Regions from separate parts of the Roseibium sp. RKSG952 genome, predicted to be linked through region 1. Evidence: riboswitches for the same ligand, from Rfam matches in the RefSeq annotation. Region 1 holds a riboswitch; each other region holds the start of a gene.

Evidence for each region. A riboswitch is a leader RNA that binds a small molecule or an ion and turns the genes downstream of it on or off. The one in region 1 is predicted to bind S-adenosylmethionine.
Region 2: it holds a riboswitch for S-adenosylmethionine, as region 1 does, so the genes downstream of both, E1297_RS05375 (O-succinylhomoserine sulfhydrylase) here and metZ (O-succinylhomoserine sulfhydrylase) in region 1, are expected to answer to the same signal.
Region 3: it holds a riboswitch for S-adenosylmethionine, as region 1 does, so the genes downstream of both, E1297_RS31965 (hypothetical protein) here and metZ (O-succinylhomoserine sulfhydrylase) in region 1, are expected to answer to the same signal.

Annotation. Positions count from the first base shown of each region.
Region 1 is NZ_SMMF01000963.1:329,013-340,062, reverse strand. It holds partial or broken gene E1297_RS47770 (glutathione S-transferase N-terminal domain-containing protein) at 1-523, opposite strand, end outside; SAM riboswitch at 646-723, shown strand; gene metZ (O-succinylhomoserine sulfhydrylase) at 785-1,975, shown strand; gene E1297_RS47760 (2OG-Fe(II) oxygenase) at 2,019-2,801, opposite strand; gene folE2 (GTP cyclohydrolase FolE2) at 3,079-4,182, shown strand; gene E1297_RS47745 (hypothetical protein) at 4,464-5,171, shown strand; gene E1297_RS47740 (TrkH family potassium uptake protein) at 5,224-6,672, shown strand; gene E1297_RS47735 (thiamine pyrophosphate-binding protein) at 6,672-8,246, shown strand; gene E1297_RS47730 (serine protease) at 8,316-10,052, opposite strand; gene E1297_RS47725 (glycine--tRNA ligase subunit alpha) at 10,259-11,050, shown strand, end outside.
Region 2 is NZ_SMMF01000745.1:264-6,006, reverse strand. It holds gene E1297_RS05385 (histone deacetylase) at 1-565, shown strand, start outside; gene E1297_RS05380 (DUF6460 domain-containing protein) at 536-871, opposite strand; gene E1297_RS05375 (O-succinylhomoserine sulfhydrylase) at 1,142-2,341, opposite strand; SAM riboswitch at 2,380-2,459, opposite strand; gene E1297_RS05370 (2'-deoxycytidine 5'-triphosphate deaminase) at 2,575-3,687, shown strand; gene E1297_RS05365 (YigZ family protein) at 3,708-4,253, shown strand; gene rpiB (ribose 5-phosphate isomerase B) at 4,365-4,814, shown strand; gene E1297_RS05355 (ion transporter) at 4,944-5,741, opposite strand.
Region 3 is NZ_SMMF01000948.1:68,938-84,304, reverse strand. It holds gene E1297_RS31970 (acyl-CoA thioesterase) at 175-528, shown strand; gene E1297_RS31965 (hypothetical protein) at 518-838, opposite strand; SAM-I-IV-variant riboswitch at 883-1,006, opposite strand; gene E1297_RS31960 (NADP-dependent oxidoreductase) at 1,151-2,152, opposite strand; gene E1297_RS31955 (SlyX family protein) at 2,218-2,430, opposite strand; gene E1297_RS31950 (acyclic terpene utilization AtuA family protein) at 2,815-4,164, shown strand; gene E1297_RS31945 (DUF4387 family protein) at 4,161-4,460, shown strand; gene E1297_RS31940 (hypothetical protein) at 4,649-5,665, shown strand; gene groL (chaperonin GroEL) at 5,733-7,376, opposite strand; gene groES (co-chaperone GroES) at 7,435-7,722, opposite strand; gene E1297_RS31925 (hypothetical protein) at 7,983-8,549, opposite strand; gene E1297_RS31920 (sigma-54 dependent transcriptional regulator) at 8,664-10,148, opposite strand; gene E1297_RS31915 (EAL domain-containing protein) at 10,661-12,064, shown strand; gene E1297_RS31910 (pitrilysin family protein) at 12,095-13,420, opposite strand; gene E1297_RS31905 (pitrilysin family protein) at 13,424-14,887, opposite strand; gene E1297_RS31900 (hypothetical protein) at 15,015-15,367, opposite strand, start outside.

The DNA of each region.
Region 1 (11,050 bases):
TGGCCCAGCCCCAGATCGACATGTCGGCAATCGAATAGAAATCTCCGGCAACATATTCGTTTTCGGCCAGTCGGCGATCCAGCACCCCATAGAGGCGCGCAACCTCGGAACGGTAGCGGTCTTTGGGGTAGGGGAGGTTCTGTGGCGGGTCCAGTTGAGGTGCGTATTTCAGAAAATGATGTGCCTGACCGGCCATCGGGCCGACGCCGCCCATCTGCCACATCAGCCATTCCTCGACCGCGATGCGGTCGCGTTCGGTCTTGCCGTAGAAACGCCCTGTCTTGCGGGCCAGATACATCAGGATTGCGCCGCTTTCGAACACCGAAACCGGTGCCCCGTCCGGGCCATCCGGATCGACAATGGCGGGCATTCGATTGTTTGGTGCGATTTTAAGAAAGTCCGGGTCGAACTGATCGCCCTTGCCGATGTTGATCAGATGAGTGGTGTAGGCAAGCTCCATCTCTTCCAATGCGATGGATACTTTCCAGCCATTCGGCGTGGGCCAGAAATACAGATCGATCATGGTGTCTCCTCAGATTGAAAGGATCATGCGGTTTTCTCTGCAATCGGCAAGGGGGAGTTACGAAAGCGTGACAGGGTTGCGGCCGGGCTTGACTGCTAAGGACGCCCGGCGTATTTGCGTCGCAGAAGCTTCGTGGCGATTTGTTACCGGATTGCGGGCCACGCTAAACAACACCGCTAAAAGGTCAGGATGAAAGACCCCTTTCGCTTGGCCGCGTCTGGGGTTTTTTGTTTGCCTCTGCCGGAGGCTGAAAGGAATGAGATGAGCGAGAACTGGAACAAACGCACCCAAGCCGTCCATGGAGGCGTTCGCCGCAGCCAGTACAACGAGGTGAGCGAGGCGATTTTCCTGACGCAGGGTTTTGTCTACGACAATGCTGAACAGGCCGAGGCACGGTTTCTGGAATGTGGCCCGGACGAGTTCATCTATGCCCGTTACGGCAACCCCACTGTTTCAATGTTCGAACAACGCATTGCCGCGCTGGAAGGCGGAGAGGATGCGTTCGCCACGGCATCGGGTATGGCGGCGGTCAATGGTGCACTGACTTCCATGCTGAAGGCGGGCGATCACGTTGTTTCGGCCAAGGCATTGTTCGGTTCCTGTCTTTATATTCTGGAAAACATCCTGGCCCGCTATGGGGTTGAGGTCACCTTTGTTGATGGCACTGATCTTGAGCAGTGGCAGGCGGCCATTCGTCCGGATACCAAAGCTGTCTTCTTCGAGTCGATGTCGAACCCCACTCTGGAAGTGATTGATATCGCTGCCGTATCCAAGCTGGCGCATGCGGTTGGTGCGACTGTTGTTGTGGACAATGTATTCTCGACGCCCGTATTCTCCCGCGCGATTGAGCAGGGCGCAGACGTGGTGGTCTATTCCGCAACCAAGCATATTGACGGTCAGGGACGTGCGCTGGGCGGTGTCATTATCGGAACTAAGGAGTTTATCCGCGGAACTGTTGAGCCGTATCTGAAGCATACAGGTGGCGCGCTGAGCCCGTTTAATGCATGGATCATGCTCAAGGGGCTGGAAACCATCGCATTGCGCGTCAACGCCCAAGCAGAGACTGCGCAGCAGATCGCCGAAGCATTGGAAGGCCATCCTGCGCTGGAGCGTACCCTGTATCCGGGGCTCAAGACGCATACGCAGAATGCTCTGGTCCAGTCGCAGTTGGGCGGTAAGGGCGGTACGGTTTTGTCGCTGGATATCAAGGGCGGGAAATCTGCGGCCTTTGCGTTCCTGAATGCGATGAACATTCCGGTGATTTCGAACAACTTGGGGGATGCCAAATCTATCGCGACTCATCCTGCCACAACCACGCATCAGCGGCTGAGTGACGAGCAGAAAGACGAACTGGGGATCACGCCCGGTCTGATCCGTCTTTCGATTGGTCTGGAAGATGCTGGGGATCTTCTGGCTGATATCCAACAAGCGCTTGAAGCTTCGCAGAACTAAATGACAACCCTGCAGCGCTTACCCGCTGCAGGGGGAATTTGCCTCAGGCGCGTCCGTAAAAACCGATCCGCTCGGCTTCGGTAAAGGTGACGCCGGGGTTTTCGTAATAGGAAAAGACAGCGATCACGCGGGCTTTGTCGCCACCAACCGGGGTTACCCGGTGGGCGGTGTTCTTTCCCTTAAACACGTTCAACGTGCCCGGGCTAAGCGTTATGACCTTGCTTTGATCGTCACCACCGCTCAGCAGTTGTGCAACACCGTCATAGTTTGGGTCAGTATCACTGCGCAAATCTGTGCGGTACTCAAAGCCTCCGCCCTGATCCGGGGCCTGCAGCAACATCGTCGTGGTAAATTCCGAGCGGTCGAAATGCCAGTTCAGTGCTTGCCCTTCCTGATATGACATGACGTTCACACGCGCCAGCGGGTCGTCCATCACATGCAGGGCGGGTTTCCCCATCGTCGCGGCCAGAAACTGCGCAAATTCGGGCCATTCATACAGACGCAACAAGGCAGAGCCGTCGATCTGATCTGCACAAAGCGTCCGGTTGGAAGTTTGAAATTCCTGCAGGGCAGGATGGCCCTCGGGCAGATCGGCGATCTTTTTGAAATAGATATTGTGACGACGCTCATGCAGAAACGCTTCGCTCTCGAACCGGGGTGCCATATCGGAAACGGCCTGCGCCGCGATCTGGCCGCGCATCAAGCCGTCAAGATTGAACATACCATCTTGCTCAAGGTCATTGCGGCAGTTTTCGACAAGATTGTTCCACTCAGCACTACCTGGGCGGTCGATGGGAAATCGGTCGAGGTCGAGAATATCGCGCATTGTTATCCCCCTGTTGGCAGCGATGTTTGTGTTTTCTGAAATGCTAGAATCTGAGCGCGTTCGATACTGTTCCGTTTGCGACAAGGTTAAGTTGCCAGACTTTGGGTATCTACCGATCCTGTCCTTGACTGTTAGTTACGTGGCGCATTCGCTCGGAAAGTGACGATTTTGCTCTACTCTTTATTGATCCAGCCTGCTAATTCGCACGTACAAGGCTAGACTGGAAAAACAACTGCAGTCGTATATATTCCGGCGACCAATCGAGGAACCGCAGCCTATGAATATTCACTCGCGCGACATTGACGAGACACCTGATCGCGACGAAGCAGCCGCTGCACTTAAGGTGCTGCGCCAATGGGCGGAGTCTGCATCTGCCGCTGAGATCAGTCAGCTTGATCCGGCCGTGTCGCGTCTGGTGCCCGGCTTGGCGCCGGTGAACTATCCTTCGCTGTCGCGTGAATATCCCGAGGGCTTTCAAATCTCCGAAGCTTACCGGGATACACTGCCGGACCTGCAGAATGGTCCGTCCAGCTTGATCCGTGGGGCCAAGCAGCAGATTCAGCATGTCGGTATTTCTAACTTCCGACTGCCGATCCGTTTTCACCGCAAGCATGGTGATGATCTGACGCTTGAGACCTCGATTACCGGCACTGTGAGTCTGGAGGCTGAGAAGAAGGGCATCAACATGTCCCGGATCATGCGTTCATTCTACAAACATGCCGAACGCACTTTCAGCTTTGAGGTTATGGAAGCGGCGCTGAGCGACTACATGACTGATCTGGACAGTTTTGATGCACGGATTCAGATGCGCTTTTCCTATCCTGACCGGGTGAAAAGCCTGCGATCCGGGCTTGAAGGCTATCAGTATTACGATATCGCGCTGGAGTTGGTTGAACAGAACGGTGTGCGCCAGAAGATCATGCATCTGGACTATGTTTATTCGTCAACCTGCCCATGTTCGCTGGAACTTAGTGAGCATGCACGTTCGATGCGCGGCCAATTGGCGACGCCGCATTCGCAGCGATCGGTTGCACGTATATCGGTTGTGGTAGATTGCGACGCTGATTGTCTATGGTTTGAAGACCTGATCGCATTGTGCCGTCGTGCCGTACCGACCGAAACTCAGGTCATGGTCAAGCGTGAGGACGAGCAGGCCTTTGCCGAGCTGAACGCCGCCAATCCGATCTTTGTCGAAGATGCCGCGCGTCTTTTCTGTGCCGAACTGCTGGCCGATCATCATGTCGGGGATTTCCGGGTAATCGCAAGCCATCAGGAAAGTCTGCATAGCCACGACGCTGTTTCGATCCTGACAGAGGGTCCAACTTTTGCCTCTGCAAGTCTGGACCCAAGGCTGTTCACCACCCTGTTCCATGTTGGGTGATTGCGCGTACTAGCGGATCAATTGGGCACCATATCTCCAAATCGGCGCTTTATTGCCGCATTGCAGCGAATAATGCTGCAATTGCGATGTGCTTCGGGTTAGGCTGCTGCTGAATGCAGCTGCGGCATGCCAGCGCCTGATATGGTGTGCTGCCCCGAAAGGAAGCCGAGACGTGCGACGCCTTGGACTGCAATACCAAAGTCGCCGACCGAGAAATCGGAGCGGGCAGGGCGCCTCACACTCTTTTCCTGGCTGCATGGCATTCACAGGAGAAATAAGTAATGAACCCGATTACCCAGCAGCTTGAGATTCAAGCCGCAGCCTTTCGGTTGGCCGGCTATGCAATGGCCAACCAGATGAAAATCATGCAGATCATGGCTCATTCGGCCTTTGAAATCCCGATGGCTCCGATTAATGCCCTACACGAGGCCGCGTCGGCACCGACGCCTGCGCCAAAGCCTGCCAAGCCAGCAGCAAGGAAAGCAGTAAAACCGGCCGCCACTGCCAAGCCCGCGAAACCAGTCGCACCCAAGGCGAAAGCTGCTAAGGTCACTGGTGCAGGAGCAGAAACGACCAGGGCACCGCAACCTAAACCGCGTGTGCAGACCAAGCCACCGGCAAAACCGCGCGCCACGGGCGGACGTGCTGCAGCAAGGCCCGCTGCCAGAGCAAACACAGCACCCAAAGCTGCTTCGGTCCAAGAGAAACCCGCTGCCAACGCGCCGAAACCTGCGGTGGTTCAGGCAACGAGCGCTCCGAAACCCGAGGTCACGCCGAAGCCTGTAATAGAAACACCTGCGGTCGAGCCGAAACCAAAGGCCGCCAAGCCCGTCGCTCGCACTCGCAAAACCGCAACGTCCACGCCCAAACAGGCCGCAAAGGCGCCTGAAGTGGCGACAACGTCTACGGTCAAGACTACTGCCCGAAAGACTCGTGCGCCTTCAAAACCGCCGGTGATGCCGGGGACATCTGACAAAAGCGAAGAGTAATCCCCGATCATCTGCTTGACATGATCGGGAAGGCGGGCCAACGCTGCCCGTCATGATGGACCTTCGCCCGGTTGGATATGTGATTGGCCTGCTGGTCGCCATTCTTGGGGCGACCATGCTGCTACCTATGCTCGCGGACCTGATCGAGGGCCGTGGCGAATGGCATGTGTTCTTTGAAAGTGCGGTTATTACCCTGCTGACAGGTACTGTGCTTGCCATCAGTTGTTCCAACGGCGTGGGCGAAGGTCTAACGATCCGTCAGACCTTTTTGCTGACCTCGGGCGTTTGGGTGGCATTGCCTGTGTTCGGATCGATCCCTTTCATATTTGGCGAAACTGAGCTGAGGTTCGTCGACGCCTATTTTGAGGCGATGTCGGGTCTGACCACAACCGGCTCAACCGTTATTTCCGGGCTGGATAGCCTACCGCGCGGATTGTTGTTGTGGCGCGGTATCTTGCAGTGGTTGGGCGGTATCGGGATCATCGTTGTCGCCATGGTTTTTCTGCCCGAGCTTCGGGTGGGTGGTATGCAGATCTTCCGCTCGGAAGGGTTTGAAACCATGGGGAAAATCCTACCACGGGCGCAGGAGATCGCTGGTCAGATATCGATGATCTACGTGTTTCTGACCTTTGTTTGCATGCTGGTTTATGCCGGGCTGGGGATGAGCTTTTTCGATGCACTGGTGCACGCGTTTACGACCGTTTCGACGGGTGGGTTTTCCAACTACGATGCCTCGTTCGGGACTTTTTCTGGACCCGCTGAATACGCTGCTTCGATCTTTATGATCCTGGCTGCATTGCCTTTTGTTCGTTATGTTCAGTTCGCCAATGGCAACACCAACTCCCTCTGGCAGGACAGCCAGATACGCGCCTTTCTGGCGACGATTGTCGTACTGGTCGTGATCATGTCAGTGTTCCTGACATCGGTCTTCCCGCACCATTGGGAACAGGCTTTCCGAGAATCTTTGTTCAATATCACCTCGATCATCTCTGGCACCGGCTATGCCAGTGTCGACTATATGGGATGGGGCAGCTTTCCGATCATGTTGTTCTTTTTGATCGGATTGATCGGTGGATGTGCGGGATCGACTGCCTGTTCCATCAAGGTCTTCCGCTATCAGTTGCTGTTTGCCTCGATCAAAACGCAGATCCGCAGAATCCGTTCGCCACATGGTGTTTTTCTGCCCCAGTATGATGGTCGTACAATCGGCCCTGACGTTCTGACCTCGGTCATGAGCTTCTTTATGTTCTTCGCGCTATCGATGGGTATCCTGTCCTGGGCATTGGCACTGACGGGACTGGATTTCATTACATCGGTATCTGGTGCCGCGACCGCTTTGGCCAATGTGGGGCCGGGTCTGGGTGATCAGATTGGTCCGGCAGGCAACTTTGCCAATCTCAATGACACTGCAAAGTGGCTGCTGACAATCGGAATGCTGGTAGGCCGCCTTGAGCTGCTGGCCGTTTACGCAATCTTTACCGTTCAATTCTGGAGAGGCTGATGAAAAGACCCCTTGGTGCGCAAATCTCGCACATGCTGAAGGATCGCGGCGTTGATGTGATCTTTGGCATTCCCGGTGTGCACAATCAGGAAATGTATCGCGGTATCGAGGAGGCTGGGATTACGCATGTTCTTGCGCGGCACGAACAGGGTGCGGGGTTCATGGCAGATGGATATGCCCGGGCGACAGGCAAGCCCGGCGTGGCTTATGTGATCACCGGACCAGGATTGTGCAACACGATGACACCGATGGGACAGGCCTATACTGACTCTGTTCCTGTGTTGGTTCTGTCTTCATGTCTTGACGAAACGCAGGCGCAGCGCGGGCAGTTGCACCAGATGAAGGATCAGCGCGCGGCTGCGGAAACCGTAACTGACTGGTCCGTTCAGGCGAACGATGCCCAATCCGCCTATGGTCTGATCGAACGCGCCTTTGAAGAATTCGAACTTTGTCGCCCTCGGCCCAAACACATTCAGGTACCTATTGTGCAGTTGGAAGCAAGCGCTGATCCTGCCCCATTCCCGAACCAACCCGCGCTGCGCACCAAGGCGTCACCACCGGACATCTCGTCTGTCATGTCGCTGCTGAACATCGCAAAGCGACCATTGTTTATTCTGGGCGGCGGCTGTCGTTCCAACCTATGGCGTCAGATCTTGAACCAGCTTGGCGCTGCATGTTTCACCACCTATGCCGGGCGGGGTCTGGTGGGCACCGGCTATGCGTTGGATTTTGGTGCAATGCTGCCGCGCCCGGGGAGCGCTGACGTGATTGCGTCGGCAGATCTTGTGATCGCTGTTGGAGCGGAACTGGGCGAGGTCGACTTGTGGCGTCGTGACCTTGGCCACACTGCTAATCTGGTACGTGTAGATCTGGATCCCGAGGTGTTGTCGGATCATCACCGTGCATCTGTCAAATTGCAGGTCGATGGTGAAAGCTTTGCTCACGCGTTGTGGGCTGCTACCGAAAACGCGAAACCTGCCGCAGGATGGACCCACGAGGAAGTGGCTGTGGCCCGCGCGCGGTGGCGGTCAGAGGTTGATGCCGAACGACCCGGCATTGTGCCGGTCGCAGATGCGCTGCGCGAGGCGATGCCTGCCGAGACCATGATCTATTCGGACATGACCCAGTTTGCCTATGTCGCCAAAGAGATTTGGGATGTATCCCTTCCCTATCACTGGCATCACCCAACCGGGTTTGGGACGCTGGGCTATGCGCTGCCCGCTGGTATTGGCGGAGCGGTGGCTCGCCGTGGCAAACCGACAGCCGTAATCGCGGGTGACTATGGTTTCCAATACACGATGCAGGAACTGGGTGCCGCAGTTGAGTTGGGCTTATCTTTGCCCATCATCCTTTGGGACAACGGCAAGCTGAAAGAGATCGAAGACAGCATGGTGCGGGGTCAGATCGCCCCGAATGCGGTCGTCGCGCGCAATCCTGACTTCTGTCGACTGGCCGAGGCATATGGCGCGCGATCTGCCAATCCTAATAGTCTTGAAGAAATGCAAGCAGCTGTCCGCGCGGCTTTTGAGGCGCCGGTGCCCACCCTTATTCGGGTGACGCCAGACGTGCTTTGAACATCTCCGAAAACGAAACGGCGCCGCAAGCGATTGCGGCGCCGTTTTTTATTGGGAGTCGCTAACTGCTTAATCCCAGCAGTGAACCAGTACGGTCATACCAGTGGCGCGACGGCTCAGTTCGTTCGGCGAAATCTGTGCTGTTTCCTGTCCCGACTGACCCGAAACACCTGCCTTGGTCAGAACCTCGTTCAGACGATCTGCTCCGGCCGCCAGACTGACCGTGTCGGGCAGGGTACGACCTTCCGAAGCGGTAGGCAGCAGCATGCCGACAACATTGCCGCTGCTATCAAAAACTGGCCCGCCAGCATCGCCGGGCTGAGCAACCAGAGACAGGCGTTTCACGCCTTCCTCACCATTCAGGCCCCGGATATCGGCAACCTGTCCGTATGTCAGCGTCGGGGCGCCCAGCGCACCTTCGTACGAATACCCTGAAACAGCGACCTCGGACTGAATGCGAGGCTGGCTGGCACTGAATTCTGCGACACTCATCGGAGCGAGCGTCCGAATGGGGCGCAGAACCGAAATGCCAAGATCGACATCTGTCCAGGCCACCTGCAGCTCCTGATCGCCGTCCAGTGTTACACGGGTGCAGCTGCTGGCAGCTTCGGCAACGGTCAGAACGGCACCATTCGCGTCAGCAAAAAAGCCCGAGCGGGACAGGCGGGGCTTGCGAATTTGCAAGCCTGAAACAAGATCGATGCGCTGCTCGGCATCCGCTCCGGCGCTGGCATCCAACACGGCATCGGTGGTGCTCAGGCTGGACCTCATGGCTGCCAGAACGCGTGCACGGCGGGCTTCGTCTCCTTCGGGCCAAACCAGCGTAAAGCCTTTGATCTTACCATCCTTCAGTGCGGCCTGAGTATACGAGACAATACCGTTTCCGCGCCCTTCCAGGGTGAAGCTGTCACCACGCAGCTCGCGAGGGCCATCCAGCGGGACGATTTTCAGGGACTGCATAACCTCATAAAGCGCGCGCAATGTCGATTTGCTGCCTTCCTGGCTGATCAACAGTGCCTGGGCGTTGAAATCGGTGGTTGGTTTGAAGTGAACAAAAGGTGCCTCATACCGATCAAAGGAAACCAAGCCCAATGGCAGATCCAATTCGATGCCTGCTTGAGTATCAGAGTGGCGCTCCATACCAGCGCTGATCAACGGAGCGTTGTAATCATCCATCAGCGTCTTGCGCTGCAGTGTCGTCAGAACGCCAGTCGGCTCATAGCCGTTGAAGCGCTGCCAATCCCCCATGGAGCGGCGCGTTCCTTGTCCAAATGCACCGTCGATTGTGGAGTTGTAGAAGCCTGCAGCCTGCAGGGCGGTCTGAAGATCCTTGCGTTCTTGCGCAGTCAGCAGCCGCTCACCCTGCAGAGCCTCAGATCGGGTTTCGTCTGATTCCTGTGACAATGCGGCCTGAGGTTGCTCAGGCTGAGTTTCAGGTTGAACGGGTGCCGTAATCGCCCCTCGGTCCAGGATGTTGGCACCGATCGGCCAGAACTGTTGTCCCAGCGAATTGGAAAATGCGATGAAGCTGTCAGCAGGGATCTGACCTTCGGCCCGGTAAACGCGCAAAACCTGTTCGGCGTCGTCACGCAGATAGGGCCCGATTACAATCGCATACCAGCCACTGTTCAGGCGAAAGCCGTTCACGTCGGGCAGGGTGCTGGAATACGCTTGTGCGCGATCCTGCGCCTCGCGCAGCGAGGGTTGCGCCTCGACCTGGACCCAGACGCCCTGATCCTGTTGCGCGAAAGCAGCCCGAAGGCCGAAGAGAAAAAGAAATAGAAATGCCGTTAATGCGCGTGTCATTTTCTGCCCGTGTTATGCAGTGTTTTATCTTTGGCGCAGATTACGCGATTTAATGTGCTGAACGCCATGGTTGGAATACGGGGAATTTCTGGTGTGGCCGCGCAGTGACAGCATCATGCCATTGGCCCGTTGACGCCCCTTGGCCCCTTGCATAGGAAGGGCAAAACCGACCGGAACCGGGCGCCGACGCGTCCAAAGGGAATGTCATGACCGATACGTCCAGCGCACCACGTTCATTTCAGGAGATTATCCTGCGGCTTCAGACCTATTGGGCGTCGAAGGGTTGCGCGATCCTGCAGCCTTATGACATGGAAGTTGGTGCTGGTACGTTCCACCCGGCGACGACACTGCGTGCTTTGGGCTCAAAAGCATGGGCAGCAGCCTATGTTCAGCCATCACGCCGCCCGACGGATGGGCGCTATGGCGAAAACCCGAACCGGTTGCAGCACTACTACCAGTATCAGGTGCTGATCAAACCCAGCCCGCCAGACCTTCAGGAATTGTATCTGGGTTCGTTGCAGGCCATCGGCATCGATATGGAGCTGCACGATATCCGCTTTGTCGAGGATGACTGGGAAAGCCCGACATTGGGTGCCTGGGGTCTGGGCTGGGAGGTTTGGTGTGACGGGATGGAAGTCAGCCAGTTTACCTATTTCCAGCAGGTTGGCGGCCATGATTGTGCACCTGTCTCTGGTGAACTGACCTATGGTCTCGAGCGTCTGGCAATGTATGTGCTGGGTATCGATCATGTAATGGACATGCCATTCAATGATCCGCAGTCGCCCAGCCCACTGACCTATGGCGACATCTTCAAGCAGACCGAAGAGGAATATGCCCGCTGGAACTTTGACGTGGCCAACACCGAGGTTCTGTTGCGTCACTTCGAAGAAGCTGAAGCCGAGTGTGCGGCCATCCTGGCGCAAGAGCACGACGATCCCAAGACCGGCAAGCGCATCATCATGGCGCATCCCGCCTATGACCAGTGCATCAAGGCGAGC
Region 2 (5,743 bases), on a different contig from region 1:
CAGTCATCATGCGCGGCGGGCGCATGGAGCCGGGTTCTGCGTCTTCAACGACGTGGCGGTTGCCATCAAGGTGATGCAGGCCGATGGCGCCATCCGCAAGGCGCTGGTGATCGATCTGGATGTGCATCAGGGCGACGGCACTGCCGGCATTTTCGAAGACGATCCGGATGTCTTCACCCTGTCGATCCATGCGGCAAAGAATTATCCGGTTCGAAAGGTGCCGTCCTCCCTCGATATCGGGCTTGCCGACGGACTGGAGGACGCGGATTACATGGAGGTCCTCAGCGATGTCCTTCCGGAGGTGCTTCATCGGGAGCACTGGGACATCGTGTTCTACAATGCCGGGGTCGACCCTTACCGGGGCGACCGTCTCGGGCGGCTGGCGCTGAGCCGGGAGGGTTTAAGCCTGCGCGATCGTTATGTCATTTCAGCGGTCCGCTCGAAGGGGCTGCCGCTCGCCGGTGTGCTCGGCGGCGGCTATTCGACGGATATCGATGAATTGTCCGACCGCCACCTGTCTCTGCATCGGGCAGCGTTAGCGCATAGTGCTGCGATCGCTGTGTGACGAGGACGGGCCATCCTGCGGCGGGCGGGTTTCTGTCCGCTTGCCAAGCGACAGGACGCGCAGGACGAACCACACCGGTATAACAATTACCGCGCCCATGACAAAGTAGCGCCAGATGTTGTCGAGGGCCGCAAATCCCATGTTCCAGATGCGCTCGAAGAAGTTCATCGTGATGTTCACGATGTCCATGGGATTGAGATTAAGCGCCGACAACAGCACGCCGACCACAAAGGACAGGAACACCAGCCGCAAGATCACTTGCCCCGGCGACCCGCCAAGAAATCGGGTGAGGTTCTGGTCGGACATTGAGGGCTCCTTGCTGGCGTTGGGCCGGTTGCGACATGACCACAACTTAAGAATTGACCGCCCGCCATTCAATCCGCAGTCCTGTGTATGAACCTGTTTGCACGCGTCCCGCAGCGGATGGTGGTTTCAACCGCAAACCGCACCAGGACAACAGCAAGGTTGGCCTCGCGATACGGGATTGTGTTTCAAGGATTGCAAAACCGCAAGGAAGCCCTGAATGGCCGGCTTCACCATTCAGGGCGTTCACAGCATGATTGGACGTAGCCAGCCCTATACCGCGCTCAGGGCCTGTTCGATGTCGGACAAGAGGTCGGCCGGGTCTTCCAGCCCGACAGACAGGCGCAGGATGCCATCGGAAATGCCGAGTTCGGCCCGGGCCTCTTCGCCGATGGACTGGTGAGTGGTCGTCGCCGGGTGGGTGATCAGGCTTTTGGCATCGCCCAGATTGTTGGAGATCTTGATCAGGTTCAGCGCATTGGTGAAACGGAACGCCGCTTCCTTGCCGCCGTCCATCTCGAAGGCCAGCATGGTCGAGCCGCCGGTCATCTGACGCCTGGCGATTTCGGCCTGCGGATGATCGTCCCGGCCCGGATAGATCAGCCGCGCGATGCTGTTGCGGCTGGCGAGGAAATCGGCGATCTGGCCGGCACTTTCGGCCTGACGGGCCACGCGGAGCGGCAAGGTTTCGAGCCCCTTCAGCAGAACCCAGGCGCTGAACGGGCTCATATGCGGCCCGGTATGCTTGACCAGTGGCATCACTTCGTCGGTGATCCAGTCTTCATCGGACAGAACGACACCGCCCAGACACCGGCCCTGCCCGTCAATATGCTTGGTCGCCGAATAGACCACCACATCGGCGCCAAGCTTCAGCGGCGACTGGAACATCGGCGTGGCAAACACATTGTCGACAATCAGACGCGCACCGGCCGACTTGGCGATGTCGGCAACGGCGGCGATGTCGATGATCTCCAGCGTCGGATTGGTCGGGCTTTCCAGAAAGAGTGCCGTGGTGTTCGGCTTGACCGCAGCCTTCCACTGGTCGAGATCGGTGCCGTCGATCAGCGTGGACTCGACGCCAAAACGCGGCAGCAGGGTCTCGACAATATAGCGGCAGGAGCCGAACAGCGCCTTGGCCGCCACCACATGATCACCCGCCTTGACCGAGGCCATCAGGGCCAGATTGACGGCAGCCATGCCGCTGGCGGTTGCCCGCGCGGCTTCAGCACCTTCCAGACCCTTGATCCGGTCCTCGAACATGGCAACGGTCGGATTGGCATAACGGGAATAGACGAAACCGGGATCATCGCCGTTAAAGCGGGCTTCCGCGGCTTCTGCGCCCGCATAGACAAATCCCTGGGTCAGATAGATGGTCTCGGAGGTTTCGCCAAAGGGCGAGCGGGTCGTGCCACCATGCACCAGCTGCGTGGCCGGTTGCCAGGTTTGTGAGCCGTTCTTGTCGTTATGCGCCATTCCAATGCTCCAAATGCAAAAACCCCGGCCAGGACCGGGGTTTTTGCAACCCGGCCTTTTTAGCAACTTGTTTAACGTGGCTGCAAGCCGGCCGGCCCAAATCACCACGAATGGAGATGGAAATACGGCAAAAGATCCGCAAGGTCAATCTGGCTAAATAATTTCGGGTTGGCGCCAGCGCTTCGATCCGTTAAGGCCTGTTCGAAAGGAAAAAACAAGAAATTGGGGCACCCATGAGCGGACAGACCGGACAAAGCACGCAGGGCATCTTGCCGGCCCATACGATCAGGCAGATGTTTGACGCGGGCGCCATTGCGGCGGAGATGCCACCGGTCGACGGTCAGATCCAGCCCGCCAGCCTCGATTTGCGGCTCGGCAACAAGGCCTACCGGGTGCGCGCCAGTTTCCTGCCCGGCCCCGGCGTGTCGGTCGAGGCCCGTCTTGATGCGCTGAAGCTGCATGCCTTTGACCTGTCGGACGGCGCGGTTCTGGAAACCGGCTGCGTTTACATCGTTCCGCTTCAGGAAAGCCTGCGGCTGCCCGCCGACATTTCCGCCACCGCCAACCCGAAGAGCTCCACCGGCCGGCTTGACGTGTTCACCCGGGTGATCACCAATGAAGGCCTCGCCTTCGACACCGTGCCTGCCGGGTATGACGGCCCGCTCTACGCGGAGATTTCTCCCCTCACCTTCCCGATCCTTGTCCGCACCGGTTCGCGCCTGAGCCAGATCCGGTTCCGCCGGGGCGCCGCGCTGATCCCGGATGCGGAGCTTGAAGAGGTGCACCGGAGCCATACCCTGGTCAGCGGCGGCAACGAGCGCATCGGTGGTGGCGTGCAATTGTCGATCGATCTGAAAGGCACCGGCGAGGGCAGTCTGGTCGGCTACCGCGCCAAGCAGCATTCCGGCCTTGTCGACGTGGATCTGCCCGGCGCGCAGGAACCGCTCGATTTCTGGGAACCGATCTACCGGCGCAAGTCCGCCGAGCTGATCCTCGACCCGAACGCCTTCTATATTCTGGTCAGTCAGGAAGCGGTCCATGTGCCGCCGGACTTTGCCGCCGAAATGGTGCCGTTCGACCCGCTGGTCGGCGAGTTCCGGGTGCATTATGCCGGGTTCTTCGATCCCGGCTTCGGTCATGCGGGCGCCGGCGGCGTCGGGTCGCGTGCCGTGCTGGAAGTCCGCTCCCATGACGTGCCGTTCATCGTCGAACACGGGCAAACCGTCGGACGTCTGGTCTATGAACGCATGGCCGAGCGCCCGGACCAGCTTTATGGCGAAGGCATCGGCTCGAACTATCAGGGGCAGGCACTGAAGCTTTCCAAGCATTTCAGGATGGCCGGGTAACCGGTCCCGGGGCCTGCCACTTGCACAAGACCGTCACACGCGCCTTCACCGGATATCTGGAAGACCGGAAGTCCCGCTTTCTGGCGCATCTGGTGCCCTTGGCCGATTTTCAATGCACGCTGGAGGCCCTGCGCAAGGAGCACAGGAAGGCCAACCACATCGTCACCGCGCACCGGCATCTTCTGGAAGACGGCCGGATCGAGGAAAGCGGCAAGGATGACGGCGAACCGGCGGGAACGTCCGGCATGCCCACCTTGCGCGTTTTGCAGGGCGCGGAGCTGGTCGAGACCGCCGTTCTGATCGTGCGCTATTTCGGTGGCACCAAGCTCGGCGGCGGCGGTCTGGCGCGGGCCTATTCAGGCGCTGCGCAAGACGCCATCGCAAAGGCCGAACTGGTGCCTTTCGAACGCCGGAAGATCAAGACCGTTTCGGCCTCATTTTCCGACAGCTCCGAATTGGAAACCCGCATTTCAGCCCTTGGGCTGGAGGTGCTCAACCGCGACTACACCGGCGACGGCGTCGTTATTACCGTTACGGGGCCTGGGAGCGTGGTTGCAAAACTCTAGGCCGGGTTCTTTTTGGAAATCGGTAAAACAGCCAAAATTGACGTCGCCCGTGTATTTTGTACCCCTGTGGCACACTCGCAATTCACCGCCGGCTCGGGTAGGAGAGGTCCAATGTATACGGATTGCCGCGTCGTTCTTTCCAGCGATCATGCTGCCATTCAGCTTCGGCAGGCCATTGCTGACCATATATTCGCACGCGGTTGTGAAGTGGTCGATATCGGGCCGGCAACGCCCGAAAGCACCCACTATCCCAAGCATGGCGAAGCGGCCGCCCGGCGTGTTGCCTCCGGCGACTGCCGGTTCGGGATTGTCCTGTGCGGCACTGGCCAGGGCATCATGATGGCTGCAAACAAGGTCAAGGGCATTCGCTGCGGCGTGTGTGCAGACACCTACTCTGCCCGCATGCTCCGCCAGCACGAAAATGCCAACATGCTGTCCCTTGGAGCCCGGGTCATTGGCGAGGGGCTGGCGCTGGATATTGTGGATGCATTCCTGAACGCCTCTTTCGAAGGCGGCCGGCATGCAACCCGTGTGGACATGATCACTGCCCTTGAGCAGTGAAATCCACACCGGTGTTTGCCCACGAAGCAACAGTCAGGCCGCAACGCGCAGATCCCGGTTGATATTCGTAAGACTTTGCGAACAGACCTGTGATCGCAAGGCTGCGGCCCAACCTGTTTGCGGCTCCCGCTATCCCTTTTGCCGGGTCTCTTCCCGTAGCTCCGCGACTTCAACCCGGAGTTTGCGGACTTCTTCCAGGATCATGCCGGTATCGTCATGAATGGCCTGCCGGTTGGCGTCGGCTTCGTGTTCATGTTCCTCCTGCATGGCCGAGACGATGATACCGATGAACAGGTTCAACACCGTGAAGGCCGTCGACAGAATGAACGGCACGAAGAACAGCCAGGCGTTCGGATAGACCTCCATCACCGGGCGCACGATGCCCATGGACCAGCTTTCCAGCGTCATGATCTGGAACAGCGAATAGATCGAACGCCCGAGATTGCCGAACCATTCCGGGAAAGCTTCGCCATAAAGCTTCGTTGCCATGACGGCAAAGACATAAAACACAAGCGCCATCAGGACGACGATCGAGCCCATGCCCGGCAAGGCGGAAATCAGCCCGCCGATCACCCGGCGCAACGACGGCACAACCGAAATCAGACGCAGTACGCGCAGGATCCGCAAGGAGCGCAGAACCGAAAGCGATCCGCTGGCGGGCATCAGGGCCATGCCGACGATAAGAAAATCAAAGATGCTCCAGGGGTCGCGGAAAAAGCGCAGTCCATGCGCATAAAGCCGCAGTGTCAGTTCGACGACGAAGACGGCCAGAATCGCCCGGTCCATCGCCAGCAACAGCCCGCCGGCAGCAGACATTGCCGCCGGGCTGGTCTCAAGCCCGAGCGTGATTGCGTTGATAACAATCAATGTGACAATGGCATATTCCCACCGCCGGGAGCCGACCATGGCCCTGACCTTGTCCCGCATGC
Region 3 (15,367 bases), on a different contig from region 1:
TTCTGATCTGGGTCGCCGCACCCATGCCGTTATGGATCACTTTCCTTCTGGTGATGATCTACGGATAAAGGTTCTTTCCCTTCTCGTGTCCGCTCGCTACTGTCTGTTTGAAATGGTCACGGGAGAGCGGACTTGAGCGACGAAACACCTATTGGCGACTTGACGCTTCAAACCATGGCAATGCCGGCCAATACCAATGCGGCCGGGGACATTTTTGGCGGCTGGGTGCTGTCACAAATGGATTTGGCGGGTGGAATTGCCGCCGGTCAGCGGGCGGGCGGACGGGTCGTCACCATTGCTGTCGACAAGATGAAATTCATCCGGCCGGTTCATGTCGGGGATGTGTTGTGTATCTACAGCAGCATCGCGCGGATCGGGACATCGTCAATGGAAATCCGCCTTGAAGCCTGGGCCTTGCGTCACCGGTTCGGCCAACGCGAGAAGGTCACCGAGGCCAACTTCACCATGGTTGCCGTTGACGAGGACGGGCGCCCGACACCGATCCCGAAGGTGCCGGTTACCCTTTAGCCGCAGGGCGCGGGCGGCGGCGATTGAGAATGTCGGCAAAAAGTGGTTCGTCGACGATGCAGGTGCAGCCACTCGCCCAGAACTTCAGGAGTGTTTCAAGCCGCTGGAGCTTGTCTTGTCTTGGAAGCGGGGGGGTGTGGCGCGGCAGACCGCCCAGGATTTTCAGGCTGTCGATGCGGGCCAAAACGCAACTTTCTGCAGCGTCTTCCCAAACATCAGACCGGTCGGCAGCGTTCCCGGACAGAATGCCGTTGCAATCACTGTGTGCGATCAGCTGGGCAGCGCGGCCCGCGATTGGATCCTGATACAATAAATCCTCCGTCGGTTCCCCGAGGAGGACTGGCGCATGTTTATGCCTAACCGCTTGATTGCCAATGCGTCTTTCAAAAAAGCGCGTCAGCCACATCCCTGAATGCGGAAACCACCTTGCCCGGCCGGCAGGTTGGCGAGGGCGCCAGCCCTTCTCTTGATGATGGCGGCCTTATGCCATGGCTTTTGAGCCTTGGCAATACGGAAGAACCGCGTGCCGGACGCGTTCTGCAAGCAGTCCGGCAAGATCGGCGATATGTTAGGAGCGTGAGCCGGGGGGCGCGCCCCGGCTCGATCTGGGAAGCGCGCGTGATCAGAGGTCGGAAACCTTGACCACAAGCTTGCCCTTGTTGGTGCCGTCGAACAGTTTGCCGAAGGCGGCTGGAGCGGTTTCTAGACCGTCAACGATGTCGAGCCGGTACTTGAGCTTGCCCGCCTGCATCAGCTTGCCGAGTTCCGCGAAGATTTCCGGATATTCGTCAAAGTGATCGGTCATCACAAAGCCCTTGAACGTCAGGCGCTTGCGGATCAGTGCCGTGAGGTCCGGGTATTCGTCCGCACGTTCACCGTTGTAGACGGAGATGAAGCCGCAAAAGACCATTCGGCCAAAGGCCTTCATGTTGTTGAGCGCGGCCGCGAACGGCTTGCCGCCAACATTTTCAAAATGAAGGTCAAGACCTTCCGGAGCGAACTCGCGCAGGCCTTTCTCCAGATCGTCGGTCTTGTAGTTCAGAGCTGCATCGAAGCCGAGGTCGTCGACCAGCCATTTGCATTTCTCGTCGGTACCGGCAATCCCGATCACTCTGAGGCCAAGCGCCTTGCCGATCTGACCGACCAGCGAACCGACCGAGCCTGCTGCGCCTGTGACACAAAGCGTTTGACCGGCTTTCGGTTCGCCGGTCTTCACAAGACCATGATAGGCGGTTGCGCCTGCGAGGCCGAAGACACCCATATAGGCTTCCATCGGGACGGTCTGCGGGACGACATTCAATTGGCCCGGAGCAACATCGAGATACCTGGTCCATCCGGTAAAGCCGCTGACCCAGTCGCCTGCCTTGTAGGCGTCCGTCTTGCTCTCTTCGACAACACCGATGCCGAGCGAGCGCATCGTGTCGCCAAGCGGGACCGGCGGAACGTAGGAATCGGTGCTGGGGGAAACCCAGCCGCGCATGGCAGGGTCAAGCGATACGTATACCACCCGGACGCGTGCCTGTCCGTCTGCGAGAGGAGAAAGCTCTTCCTCGATCCTGTCGAAGTGTTCATCTGTCAGAAGGCCTGTGGGCCGTTCTCTCAATGCAAGGCGCATGTTCTGCATATTTGATATCCTTCCTTCACTGTTGTCCGGAATAGGGCTAATCGCGGGCTGTCCGGCAGACACTTTCAGTAATGCGGAGGCTTTTCGGCTTGGTGGGCGGGCAGCACGTTTTCCATCAGTTCTTCAAACTGATCAGTCATCGAGAGGACGCGCCGTTTGAGCCTTTCGATGTCGCGTGCTTGCTCGATCACAACCTGATTGAGATCATCAATCGTGTTCACCGCGTGGGCGAGATCAATTTCAAGTTTCTCGATCCGGGCATTCTGATCGTCAATCATTGTGTCTTCCTGTGATGTGCCGGCTTGTCGGGCGAGAATCAAAAACAGCCGTGATCATTGATTGAGTTTGTCAGCCGGACTGCATATTCATCGTGATATTACGATCAATGGGAAAAGGGAAGAGGGTACCCGTCTGCTTTGGGGTTTAGATGGCACTTCCAGCCAAATGGGAGCGTGCCATAAAGAGCTGTTTTCCGGGTGCGTTGTTCGATTTTGTCAAATAAAACACAAAAATACCCCTTGAAATTGCAATAATTCCATAAATTAGAGGCATGGTTTGAACGATCTGAAATATCGGTCATAGTGACAATATTGTATACCATTACATACAAAATATATCGAAAGATGTGAGGGAATTTTCTTGTCAACGTGAAAGGGCATCCAATGGTCAAAGTACTGGTGCCTGCTGGCGCTCTCGGTCTTGGCTATGATCGAAAGGCATTGGCCCGCGGGCTTCGCGAAAACCCGGATATTATTGCCATCGACGGTGGCTCAACAGATAGTGGACCGTATTATCTCGGGACCGGAACATGCAAGTATTCCAGCGGATCGGTCAAAAGCGAGTGGCGGGAACTGATTGAAGCCCGGGCACAGGCAGGTGTTCCGCTTCTGATTGGCAGCGCAGGCACATGTGGTGCTGATTCTGCGGTTGACTGGATGGCTGCAATCACCCGCGAGATCTGTGCCGAGCTCGGGATCAAGGTCCGGCTCGCGGTCTTGAAGTCCGGCCAGGATGCTGCCGTCATGTCTGAAGCTCTTGAGAACGGCCGTATCTCGCCCCTTGAGGCCGCTCCGGACATTTCCGCTGATACATTGCGCGAATGCACCAATATCGTGGCGCTGGCCGGGGCCGAGCAAATTCAGGCGGCACTTGATACGGGCGCAGATATCGTCATTGCCGGCCGGACCACGGACACGGCCCTGATTTCCGCTTTGCCTCTGGCGCGAGGCTGCCATCCGGGTGCAGCCTGGCATGGGGCCAAGATTGCAGAGTGCGGGGCGCTTGCAACCACAAGCCCGGAAACCGGAACCATTATGGTCGAGTTCGATGAAACCGGATTTACGGTGACCCCGATGGCCGAAGAGGCGAGGGCGACCCCGCACACGGTGTCGGCTCACATGCTTTATGAGAACACAAACCCGTTTGTCCTGTTCGAACCCGGTGGCCATCTTGATGTTACGGCATCGACCTACACGCCGCTGGATGAGCGCCGTGTGCGTGTTGAGGGAAGTGAATGGATCACGGCCGGCAGATATACGGTGAAACTTGAAGGCGCGCGCCGGGCAGGCTACCAGACCGTCTCTCTCACCCTCGTGCGTGATCCGCGCTACGTCGCCAACATTCATGCATGGTGTGACAAGGTTTTGGACACCGCCGGGGTGAAAGCCCGGGAGCGGGTCGGCGGTGACTTCGACATCCAGCTCCGCCTGATCGGACTGAACGCCACGCTAGGGGAACTGGACAAGCAAGCCGCATCTGGAACGGAGATCGGGATTCTCGCGATTGCCACAGCCGGGACGTCTGAGGCAAGCAGGGAAGTTGCCAAAATCCTGAACCCTTATCTCCTGCACCATCCGCTGACAGATCAGGAGGAAATGCCGACATTCGCGTTTCCGTTTTCTCCGGCCGAGTTGTCACGGGACGTGCTTTACGAGTTTTGCCTTTATCACGTGCTGACGGTGGATGATCCGATGGCCCCTTTCCGGCTCACAGTTGAGGAGATCGGACAATGACACAATTGAAGGAACTGGTGTTCGAGGTGCGGTCAAAGAATGCAGGACCGTTCTGGCTGACCATCGACATATTCTGCGGCAGTGAAAACGCCTATCGGGATGTGTCGGAGCGGCTTCAAACCGCATCCGTGGCTGCCGCTTTCGACGTGGCTCCGCAAAAACTCAAACGTTTCGATATCGAAGCCCTTTTTGCCATCAAGTTCAGCCTGCCGCGCCCCGTGATACAGGGGTCGATCCGGGATCGTGACATGCACGGCGCTTCCTACGCGCAAATCATCCGGCAGCTTGAAGTCTGACAGGCAGTCCGATGCCTGTTTCCGGTCCGAGGTTATGGGGTCCTAAACAACGAGACTCCACTGATCGAAGGGCCCGCACACTCTCAAGATCTTGACCAAGCAACCGCGGACATCACAAGCGCCTGTTTGCCGCGTCTCTCCTGTATGCATCAGCATTTTTTGCGTCATGAGCCGACAGGAGGCCACCCGTGCCAGTGCAAACGGATCCCACTCTTCAACTGATTCAACCCGGCAATGTCGGATTTGGAACCGTCCGGCTGGTTAACGGCGCGTATTCGACGAATTTCCAGTACAATCTGAGTTTGCTTCCGCTCCAGATGCCGAGCGGCTACTTTGCCGAAAACACCGGCTTCTCCGACATGTCGAGCCGTTTGCGGCCATTGCACGAGCACGGTTTCGTATCTGTCGTGGGCAATTTCAAGCTTTATTTCGCCGTTGCCGGTTTGCCGATGAACAATCCGCGCAGCGCCTTGACCACCAATCTCGAACTGGTCGGAGGGAATGTCTACAAGAGCAAATATTATGTATTTGCGAAACTGGGGGTGAACTACACCGACTTTCAGGCCGCTCTTGCAGCCATGCACAATCAGGCGACCATGCTGACCACCGATCAGCTCAGGGCGGCCAATGGGAACCAGAGTGCCGGCGGGCCGACAGGAATTGTCTACATCACCGCCGGTGATCTGCAAGGCACCTATTGGGCGCGCAAGAATTCCGGATGGGAGTTTTCGGTTTTCCCCTCCGACGTCAACGGGATCTACCGGCCCATGAGCCTGATGGATTTTTCCATCGCTCCCAATCAGGTCGCAACCGCGCGATTGAGCGGAAATCAGTATGCCCAGAGCCTGCAACTGATCCCGACGGAGAGCAACAGGGTTCACTCCGGGCATTCGATCATCGATCCCGCCAATCTGGCCGCCTATTATGGCGCGCAAGCCTATCCGAACGGTGCCGGAGGCAATATCGCCGGAGGGACTGTTTGGGCCAACCTGAGCCGATTGGGGAACTACAAACAGTATATCGGACTGGCCTCCAACGGTGCGGTGGCTCCGGGGCCGACTGAAATCATGGCCGGACAGGAATACTATTCCCAGGACATGTTCCGCTATGTCTATCCGTATCGCCAGCAATTGTCGTCAGCAGATGCAAAAACCGCTCAAACCGCTGCTATCGCAAACATGATCAATGCGTTTGTGAACAACTAGCGTTGTCAATACAAAAAGGGCGGTCCGAGGACCGCCCTTTCCGACAAGGTTTTGAGCTGCAGGCTTCTTAGAAGCCCATGCCGCCCATGCCGCCCATGTCGCCGCCCGGCATGGCCGGTGCTGCTTCTTTCTTCGGTAACTCGGCAACCATGGCTTCGGTCGTGATCAGCAGGCCTGCAACAGAAGCTGCGTCCTGAAGAGCCGTACGGACAACCTTGGTCGGGTCGATGATGCCGGCTTCGATCATGTTGACGAATTCTTCGGTCTGAGCGTTGAAGCCGAAAGTCTCGTCGTCGTTTTCCTGGATCTTGCCAACAACGATGGAGCCTTCGACACCAGCGTTTTCAGCGATCTGACGGATCGGAGCTTCCAGAGCGCGCAGGACGATCTTGATGCCAGCTGCGATGTCGGCGTTGTCGGAGGACAGCGCTGCAACGGCCTTCTTGGCGCGCAGAAGAGCGGTGCCGCCACCAGAGACGATGCCTTCTTCGACAGCTGCGCGCGTTGCGTTCAATGCATCGTCGACGCGGTCTTTCTTTTCCTTCACTTCGACTTCGGTCGCACCGCCAACGCGGATCACAGCGACACCGCCGGCAAGCTTGGCAAGGCGCTCTTGCAGCTTTTCACGGTCGTAGTCGGAAGTGGTTTCCTCGATCTGTGCCTTGATCTGGGCAACGCGGCCGGCGATGTCGTCCTTGGAACCAGCGCCATCAACGATGGTGGTGTTTTCCTTGGTGATCGCAACCTTCTCGGCGGTGCCGAGCATGTCGAGGGTAACGTTTTCCAGCTTGATGCCGAGATCTTCGGAGATCACGGTGCCGCCGGTCAGGATCGCAATGTCTTCCAGCATGGCCTTGCGGCGGTCGCCGAAGCCCGGAGCCTTGACAGCAGCAATCTTCAGACCGCCGCGCAGCTTGTTGACGACGAGAGTTGCCAGTGCTTCGCCTTCGACGTCTTCTGCAATGATGAGCAGCGGACGGGAGGACTGAACAACGGCTTCCAGGATCGGCAGCATGGCCTGCAGGTTGGACAGCTTCTTTTCGTGCAGCAGGATGTACGGCTTTTCGAGGTCAGCCAGCATCTTTTCTGCGTTGGTCACGAAGTAAGGCGACAGGTAGCCGCGGTCGAACTGCATGCCTTCAACGACTTCAAGCTCGGTCTCGAGAGACTTGGCTTCCTCGACGGTGATGACACCTTCATTGCCGACCTTTTGCATGGCTTCGGCAATGTCAGCGCCGACCTGTGCGTCGCCGTTGGCGGAGATGGTGCCGACCTGGGCAACTTCTTCCGACGTGGTGATCGGCTTGGAAGCAGCTTCGAGTGCCTTGACGGCTTCAGCAGCAGCAAGATCAACGCCGCGCTTCAGGTCCATCGGGTTCATGCCGGCGGCAACAGACTTTGCGCCTTCCTTGACGATGGACTGAGCCAGAACAGTCGCGGTGGTGGTGCCGTCACCAGCGATGTCGTTGGTCTTGGATGCCACTTCGCGCACCATCTGTGCGCCCATGTTTTCGAACTTGTCTTCAAGTTCGATTTCCTTGGCAACGGAAACACCGTCCTTGGTGATGCGCGGTGCGCCGAATGCCTTGTCGAGAACGACATTGCGGCCTTTCGGGCCGAGGGTCACCTTTACGGCGTTTGCGAGGGTGTCCACACCCTTGAGCATGCGCTCACGGGCGTCAGAGGAGAACTTTACGTCCTTAGCAGCCATTTCTGGATCTCACTTAAGTCTTGAAATTCGAATGGAAATCAAAAAGCGGTTCGCTGATTTAAGCGATCACGCCCATGATGTCGGATTCTTTCATGATCAAGAGGTCTTCACCGTTGATCTTCACTTCGGTGCCGGACCACTTGCCGAACAGAACGCGGTCGCCTTCCTTGACATCAACCGGGATCAGCTCGCCGCTGTCCTTGCGGGCACCGTTGCCGACGGCGACGACTTCGCCTTCCTGCGGCTTTTCCTTAGCGGTGTCCGGGATGATGATTCCGCCAGCGGTCTTCTCTTCGGAATCTACGCGGCGTACGACAACACGATCGTGCAGTGGACGAAATGCCATTTTGACTGTTTCCTCTCATGAGCGCGCCCCATCCGGACAGGCAGCACGCGGAACATGATTATTAGGGTTCAACACAAGACAAAGTTACGCCTTGCGGCTGTTAGCACTCCCTCAAGGCGAGTGCTAATCGCCCTTCAGGATTTATGAACCAGGGCGCGGATTGTCAATGGTGGGGCAGATGAATTTTTAGTGGCAGGCCGCCAAAACGCCCGCACACGTTCTGGCGGTGCAATTGGTCCGAAAACCGCAGATCCCAAGGACTAGTTTGAAGGGGTTATCGTGAAGGGGAGGGTAAAGCTGCCGGTCTTGCCGTCGACCTCGTCCCGGTAAGTTGCTTCCAGCTCATACGCACCCGCCGGCAGACCCTCGAACTGGAATGTCAGTGCAGTTGACAATTCATGCCGGGCGTCGCGGCCGCTCTGCGTGTATGACGTGAACCGTTCATCCTGGACGAGGACCTGACCGGTTGCATTCAATAGGCGAAATCCGACCGACAGGTCATAGGTTGCGCGATCATCCGTCTTCACAAAGCCGAAGCCGACAGGTTCGGCATAGATCATCAATGGTTCGGCTGGAGAAAACGCAGCGGTCTCCCGGGGGGTATAAAGGCCGTAGCCCTTGGCCGGTGCCGCGGTAAATGTTGCCTCGGTAAACACGAGGTCAGAGGCTGCCCATGCGCGTTCATAGGCCTCGTAAGCTGCTTTGAAGTCTTTGTCGGGTCCCGGTACTGCCGGAGCGCTCGCAAGTCCGATGACAGGTCCCGTGACAATAATTCCGCAAAATGCCGCCGCCCGGCACACACTCCTCAAGACGAAGCGTCCGTTCATTCAGTCAACCCCCGGTGCGTGCACCCATTTTGTTCTCAATGTCTTTTCGAGGCCGGTATAAACGGCTTGTGCACGGGACACAAGAAGTAGACCAGAGGCAAAACGAGATGCTGGTTAACTGATTTTCTCGAGCCAAGACTGGCGCTTGCGGTAAATTGTCGAGGGGCTTATCTCTAGGGCGGCGGCGGCCATCGCGATGTTGCCGTCAAATGCTTCCAGTGCGGTTTCGATAATCCGCCGTTCCTGTGCCCAAAGAGGCTCGATCTTTGCGAAAGGTCGGTTGGAGGCTGCCGAGCGCGCCCGTTCGCGGGATAGGTCGACCACAGTATGGGACCGTCCGGCCGGATCCCGGATGATCAGAGGCAGCATATGGAGTTCCACCGCATGGCCGTCATTCATGACGACGATCTGGCGGATGGTGTTTTCCAGTTGCCGGATGTTTCCCGGCCAGCCGTAGGCCAGCAGGCACGCCTCTGCGTCGGCGTCAAACCCCACGAACTGGCGCCCTTCTTCCCTGGCATGGCGCTCGAGAAAGAAGGTTGCGAGGGGGACGATGTCTTCACGCCGCTCCCTGAGCGGAGGGAGATGGATCGGGAGCACATGCAGGCGGTAGTAAAGATCCTCGCGGAACCGGCCCGCGGTTATCTCGTTGAGCGGATCGCGATTGGTGGCGCAAATGATGCGCGCATCAACCTTGCGGATCCTGTTATCGCCCAGCCGTTGGAAGGTCCCGGTCTGAAGAAACTGCAAGAGCTTGCTCTGAAGCAGCAGATCCAGTTCGCCGATCTCGTCCAGGAACAAGGTGCCGCCATCGGCCTGTTCGACCGCACTGGTTTGTTCGCCTGTTCCGTTGGAGAATGCCCCGAGGGACGAACCGAATATCTCGCTTTCTATCAAGTCATTCGGAATTGCGGCGCAGTTGATTTTGACAAAAGGTTTGCCGGACCGGTCCGAGCAGTCATGAATGGCACGGGCGCAAAGTTCCTTGCCTGTGCCTGACTCTCCGGTGACAAACACCGGTGCCTGAGACGGGGCAATGCGGCGGATTTGCCCGCAGACGCCGCGCATGATGCCGTCGTGCCCGTCGAGCATATTGATCGACAAGATGGATTGAGCGTTTACTGCCGAATGTATCTTGGAACTGGCAATGGTCCCGTTCTCACCAGCATCCGCCGGTTTTCCCGCAATTCTCCACCCGGTTCCGTCCTTGCGCTGGTCGAGCTGAAACTCGACTTTGGCGCATAACGTATCCAGGCTGAACGGCTTTGTCAGGAAATCGTGTGCCCCGGACCGCATGGCACTGACCGCTCGGGAAACGGACCCCCTTGCGGACACGGCAATAATGACCGTTGTCGGGCACCGGGCCGCAAACGGCTCCAGCGCCGCTTCATCTCCGATCGTCTCCAGATCCAGGATGAGAATGTCCGTGTTCTTGTCTGCCAGATCCCGCAGGCATGCCGCCGGATCGGTGTAGAGGACCGGATCAGCGCAATTCCCGGCAATTTTTTGATGCACGGCAGCGGTTCGTTTTGCCTCTGCAGGCAGGGCATCCAGAACACGCATGACCAAGGGCCGGTCAAAACCCGAGCAACTCCCCATTCCTGGGTATCTCCCGTACAATTAGACTTGTTAGCCCGCCCAAGAGTGGCCGACGGCCAAAACTGCGCCTAACAGGGTAAACAAACCGTTTTCACAAACGGGTAGGTGGCAAAATTCAACAAGCTCTTGCGGGGCTCGTTGCTGCAACATTCGGTTGGTGGGCCATTGGGTTCGGCTTTGTATCAGCAAAGCGTTCTTCAAAAACAGGATGTCCCACGTCCGAAAGCAAGTGCCGGTCTCCGGAAAGATGCAATTTCGCATCGGACTGTCATGGAGCCAGCCTCTTCTGAGCAATTGTGGGTCACGCGATTTGACCAACCAAGGAAAATCAAAAAAATGATAGTTGCACAAAATTGCTCATCAATGAGTCGCAGTGGTGGCCGTTTCACGGCCTAAATGGGGGACAACTTGATAAAACTCCCGATCTTTTCCCCGCCTGAAATCGGAAGCGGTTAACCTTTCAACGCATCATCAAGACACGCATGTTGATTCGAGTAGAGAGCCTGAGGGCTATGGGGCGTCTAGCGGCCATCTTTGTATTGTTTTTTGTGGGGGGGATCGCTTTTGCATCGGCGGCCTTGCTCATGTTCCATTTCGGGCGTCCCTTTGGTGAGGCGGTTGCCTTGGGCCTCGCCTTGATGTGCACGATGATCGTCATTCATTTCGCGGTTGCGCGGGCGCAGGAACGCAAGGCGGTCGCCGAGGCTTTCGCCCGGCTGGAAGATCGCATGTCAGATTTCGACGAGGATCTCGATACAGTCGAAAGCCGCGTTACCGGAGTTGAGCAAACTGTCCCGGACCGTACACGGGCCGAGATGGATCCGCTGTTTGCGGAGGTCGAGTTGCTCGGATCGCTGGTCAAGCAAATGGCCGAAGCGATGTCCGACCTCGAAATCCGGGTCGAGGAGCAAGCGGCGCTCCCGCCACCTCCGCAACAATTTGCGCTTCCGCGCCAGGAGCCGCAGGCATTGTTCGCTGGAACCACAGCGGGAAAAGGGGCATTGCCTCGAAAAACACAGGCGGGTCCGGCAGACAATGACGGCGTCCCTCCGGCCCGAAACGGTGCGCGCAAGCCGGGCCGCAATCCCTCGCGCGCGGATGGGAAGACCGGCGCCGCAACTGATCCCGCGATGCGTGAGTTGATCCAGGGCGCGCTGGATGCCAACCGTGTCGAACTCTACCTCCAGCCGATCGTGTCCCTTCCACAGCGGCAAGTCCGCTATTACGAGGCCTTCACGAAATTGCGGGATGCAGAGGGGACCCTGCTCAATGCCGCAGTGTTTACGCCGGAAGCAATTCGCAGCGGGATGATGCCTCGCATCGACAATCTCTTGCTGATCCGTTCGCTTCAGGTTCTCAAACGGCTGTCGAGCCGCAACCGGACAACCGCGCTTTTTTGCAATATATCGGCGCAGTCGCTGGCCAATGAGGCCCTGTTTCCCGGGTTTCTCGAGTTTGTCAGGTCAAACCGGAGCTATTCCGAAACACTCGTGTTCGAGTTTTCGCAAAGCGATGTCGCGGCCATGGGTATTGTCGAGATGGAAAGCCTCAATGCCCTTTATGAACTCGGCTTCCGGTTCTCGATCGACCGGGTCGACAATCTCAAGATGGATTTCAAGGCTCTGGCGCAACGCGGCTTCAAATATGCAAAGCTCCATGCGGATTATCTGATCGGCCGCAGGAACGCCAATCACGGGCATATTCACCCGGCGGATTTCGGAGACCTGCTCAATCGGTACGGGGTCGACCTCATCACCGACCACGTGGAAACCGAAAGTCAGGCGCTCGAACTGCTGGATTATGAAGTGCGGCTGGCGCAGGGCTATCTGTTTGCTCAGCCGCGTCCGGTCCGGGCAGAGGTTTTACAAGGTACGCCCGCACCGGTTTCGCGCGAAAAGGCGGCCGGTGCGGGTTGAGTTTTTTGCTGATGACCGGCAGCCTTGCGGTCAGTTGGACTCGGGGCCGACCGTTATGATGGTCGGCTCTTGTCCTGCCAGAAGCCGTTGAGCGACCTGCTGGACGTCTTCCAGAGTGACGGCTTCGATCTCGTCATTCCGCCGATCAAAATAGTCGATACCCAGATCCGCATTTTGCAGGGCGACAAGCTGACCGGCGATCTTTCCGGACGTGTCGAAGCGCAGGGCATAGGACCCGGTCAGGTAGCGCTTGGCCGCTGCCAGTTCTTCTTCGGTCGGACCTTCATTTGCCATGCGTTCGATCTGGTCAAGCATGACGTCAATCGTCTCGTTGGCCCTGTCGGCACGTGTCGCAGCTGACGTGATGATCATTCCGGCCTTGTCATAGGGGACAAGAGAGCTGCTTGCGCCGTAACTCAAACCGCGCTTTTCACGGACTTCCTCAAATAGCCAGGATGTAAAGGTCCCGCCTCCGAGAATGTGGTTCATGACGAAGGCGGCCTGATAGTCGGGATCATCCCTCTCAAGCCCGGGCAGGCCCATCATGACGGTGGTTTGCGGGACGGGTAGGCTTCGCGCGACCGTCTGGCCGAGATTGAGTTCGGCGTCTTCGATCTCCGGCAGATCGGTATCTTCTGGCAGGCTGCCGAAAACCTCATCGAGCAGCGGCCCGAGGGTTTCCGCGTCAATCGCGCCAACAACCCCGATTTTCAGTCCATCCCTTGAAAAAAGCAGATCGCGCTGAGACGCGAGTTGCTCGGAAGTCAGCTCCTCCAGGTCGGCCTCGGTTCCGTTTGTCGGCTTTGCGTAAGGATGGTCGCCGAGCATGGCTTCCATGAAGCTGCGTCCGGCAATCGCATTGGGCTGCTTCTGCTGACGGCGCACTTGTGCAATCAACTGGTCCTTCATGCGATCCACGGCCGTTTCGTCGAAGCGCGGGTCATTGACGGCAAGAGCGAGAATGTCGAACGCTTCGTCGGTTGTCGGGGTCAATGTGCGCAAGCTGCCGTAAAACCGGTCCTTGGTGGCATTGAAACCGATGCTGACGGCAAGTTCCTCCATCTTCGCCTGAAAAGCTTCGGAATCCATATCGCCGGCGCCTTCGTCAAGGGTCGATGACAACAAGGTGGCAAGGCCTGTCTGGCCTTCCGGGTCCATTGCCGCCCCGCCCTCAAAGGAAAAATCCATGGCAACAAGGGGAACAGTCCGGTCCTCGACCAGCCAGGCCTCGATGCCATTCGGGCTGACCACCCGCTCGATTTCGACTGCCTGAGCCGCCAGCGCAGATGCAGACAACAGCATCACGCTCAGGCCGAGAGTTCGGACGGCCTTCTTTTGAACAAAGGATCTGATCATCAATTAGCTCCGGTCGCTCTCGGAAGATGGCGTGTGAGCGGTGGTACCCGCGGGTTCTGCGGGAACGGTTTTCAGGTAGCCGGTTACCGGAGGTTCGGTGAGGTATCGTCGCGCGGCACCCGCCACGTCTTCGGCAGTGACACTATGGATCTGCTTTGGCCAACTCTGGACATCGTTAACGGTCTGGCCGGTCGTAAGCGCCGTGCCGAAGATCCGCGCAAGTGCCGTCTGGCTGTCCTGGGCATAAACGGCATCGGCCACGATGCGGTGTTTGGCTTTAGAAAGTTCCTCGTCCGTCACGCCGTTTTCCGCCACGTCCTGCAGGATCTCTGTGACACGCGCCTCAACACGATCCAGATCGATGCCCTCTGCTGCCGTCGCATAGACATAAAGCTGACCGTCATCCAGCGCACCACCGCGGTAGTAGCTTCCCGCGTTGAGAGCGATCCGCTCGTCAAGAACGAGCGCCTTGTGGAGACGGCTCGTGGTGCCGCCACCCACTATGTAGGACAGCACATCCAGCGCTTCTGCCTCGTTGCCTGCCGCCGTATTCGCGCTTGGCACAATCCATGTTTGCGACAGCGAATCCTGCTGGATTCTTGGATCCGCCAGCGAGATGTCCCGTTCGCCCGGCAGGGGCGGTTCAGCGGACCGTATCCGCGGGCCCGGATCGGCGCGCCTTTCAAGCTTGCCATAGGTCTGTTCGGCGAGTTTGCGAACCTCCTCGGCATCAACATCGCCGGCAACAACGAGAATGGCGTTGTTCGGGGTATAGAACCGGTCGTAGAACGCGAGCGCCGCTTCCTTGTTCAGTGCCTCGATCTCGCTTTGCCAACCGATGACTGGCGAGCCGTAGGGATGATTGACGAAGGTGATGGCGTCGAGGGCTTCCCTCAAACGGGCCTGCGGACTGCTTTCAACCCGCGAACGGCGTTCCTCAAGCACCACGTCCCGCTCGGGCTCGACGACCTCGTCTGTGAGGACGAGGTTCGCCATCCGGTCCGCCTCGAGTTCCATCATCAGGGGCAGGTGCTCTTTGGCGACCCTTTGATAATAGGCCGTGTAGTCCGAGCTGGTAAAAGCGTTTTCCTGCCCCCCCAGATCCGCAACAATCTTGGAAAAGGCACCATCCGGGTTTGCGGTCGTGCCCTTGAACATCAGGTGTTCAAGAAAATGCGCCACACCGGACTGGCCTTCCGGCTCGTCGGCAGACCCAACCTTGTACCAAAGCATGTGGGTCGCGATCGGGGCCCGATGATCCGGGATAACCACCACTTCAAGCCCGTTGTCGAGTGTGAAATGACTGACATTGGGAGCGATCGCCAGACTTGAAGACTTGTCGGCACCCGCTGCGGTTTCCGTTGGAACCGGTGTCCCGGCAAATCCGGTACCAGCGCCTGACACCAGCAGGATGCCGAAGGCAAGCGCCGAGGTGGTGGAGAGCAGTGCTTTCCTGCTTTTTCGCAAGGTTGACCTCCTCAAGAGAAACTCCTTGTTCGGGCAAACATAAAAACCCGGTAACCATTCCCCACGCTTTATAGGGTGGGGGAGGTTCCGGGTCCCATTACTTTTTCGTCAGGTATGTGTGTCCGGTCTATTTTCCGGCGCCGCGCTGGCAATGACCGCCGCCATCCTCCAGACAGCGCATGTCGAGCGGTGCCGAATCATATTCGTCCCGCACCTTTTCCTGGTCGACCTTGACGACTTCCGGCATGGGTGCGTCGGGAGACGGCACGCTGTACTCGGTTGGCGGATCGGTCAGGTAACGGCGCCGGGGAAGCTGGTTTTGCGTTGCAATTGTCGAATCCCTTGAGAGCGCGGTGGCCGCCTCACCCTGTTGGCGAAGCTGTTCCGGCGTCATCTTCTTGCCGGTGATGAACTCGTCCGAGCCCCGGCTGGCACTGGCTTGCTGCGCCGGAGCACCCTCGATCTTGATCCCGCGCATCT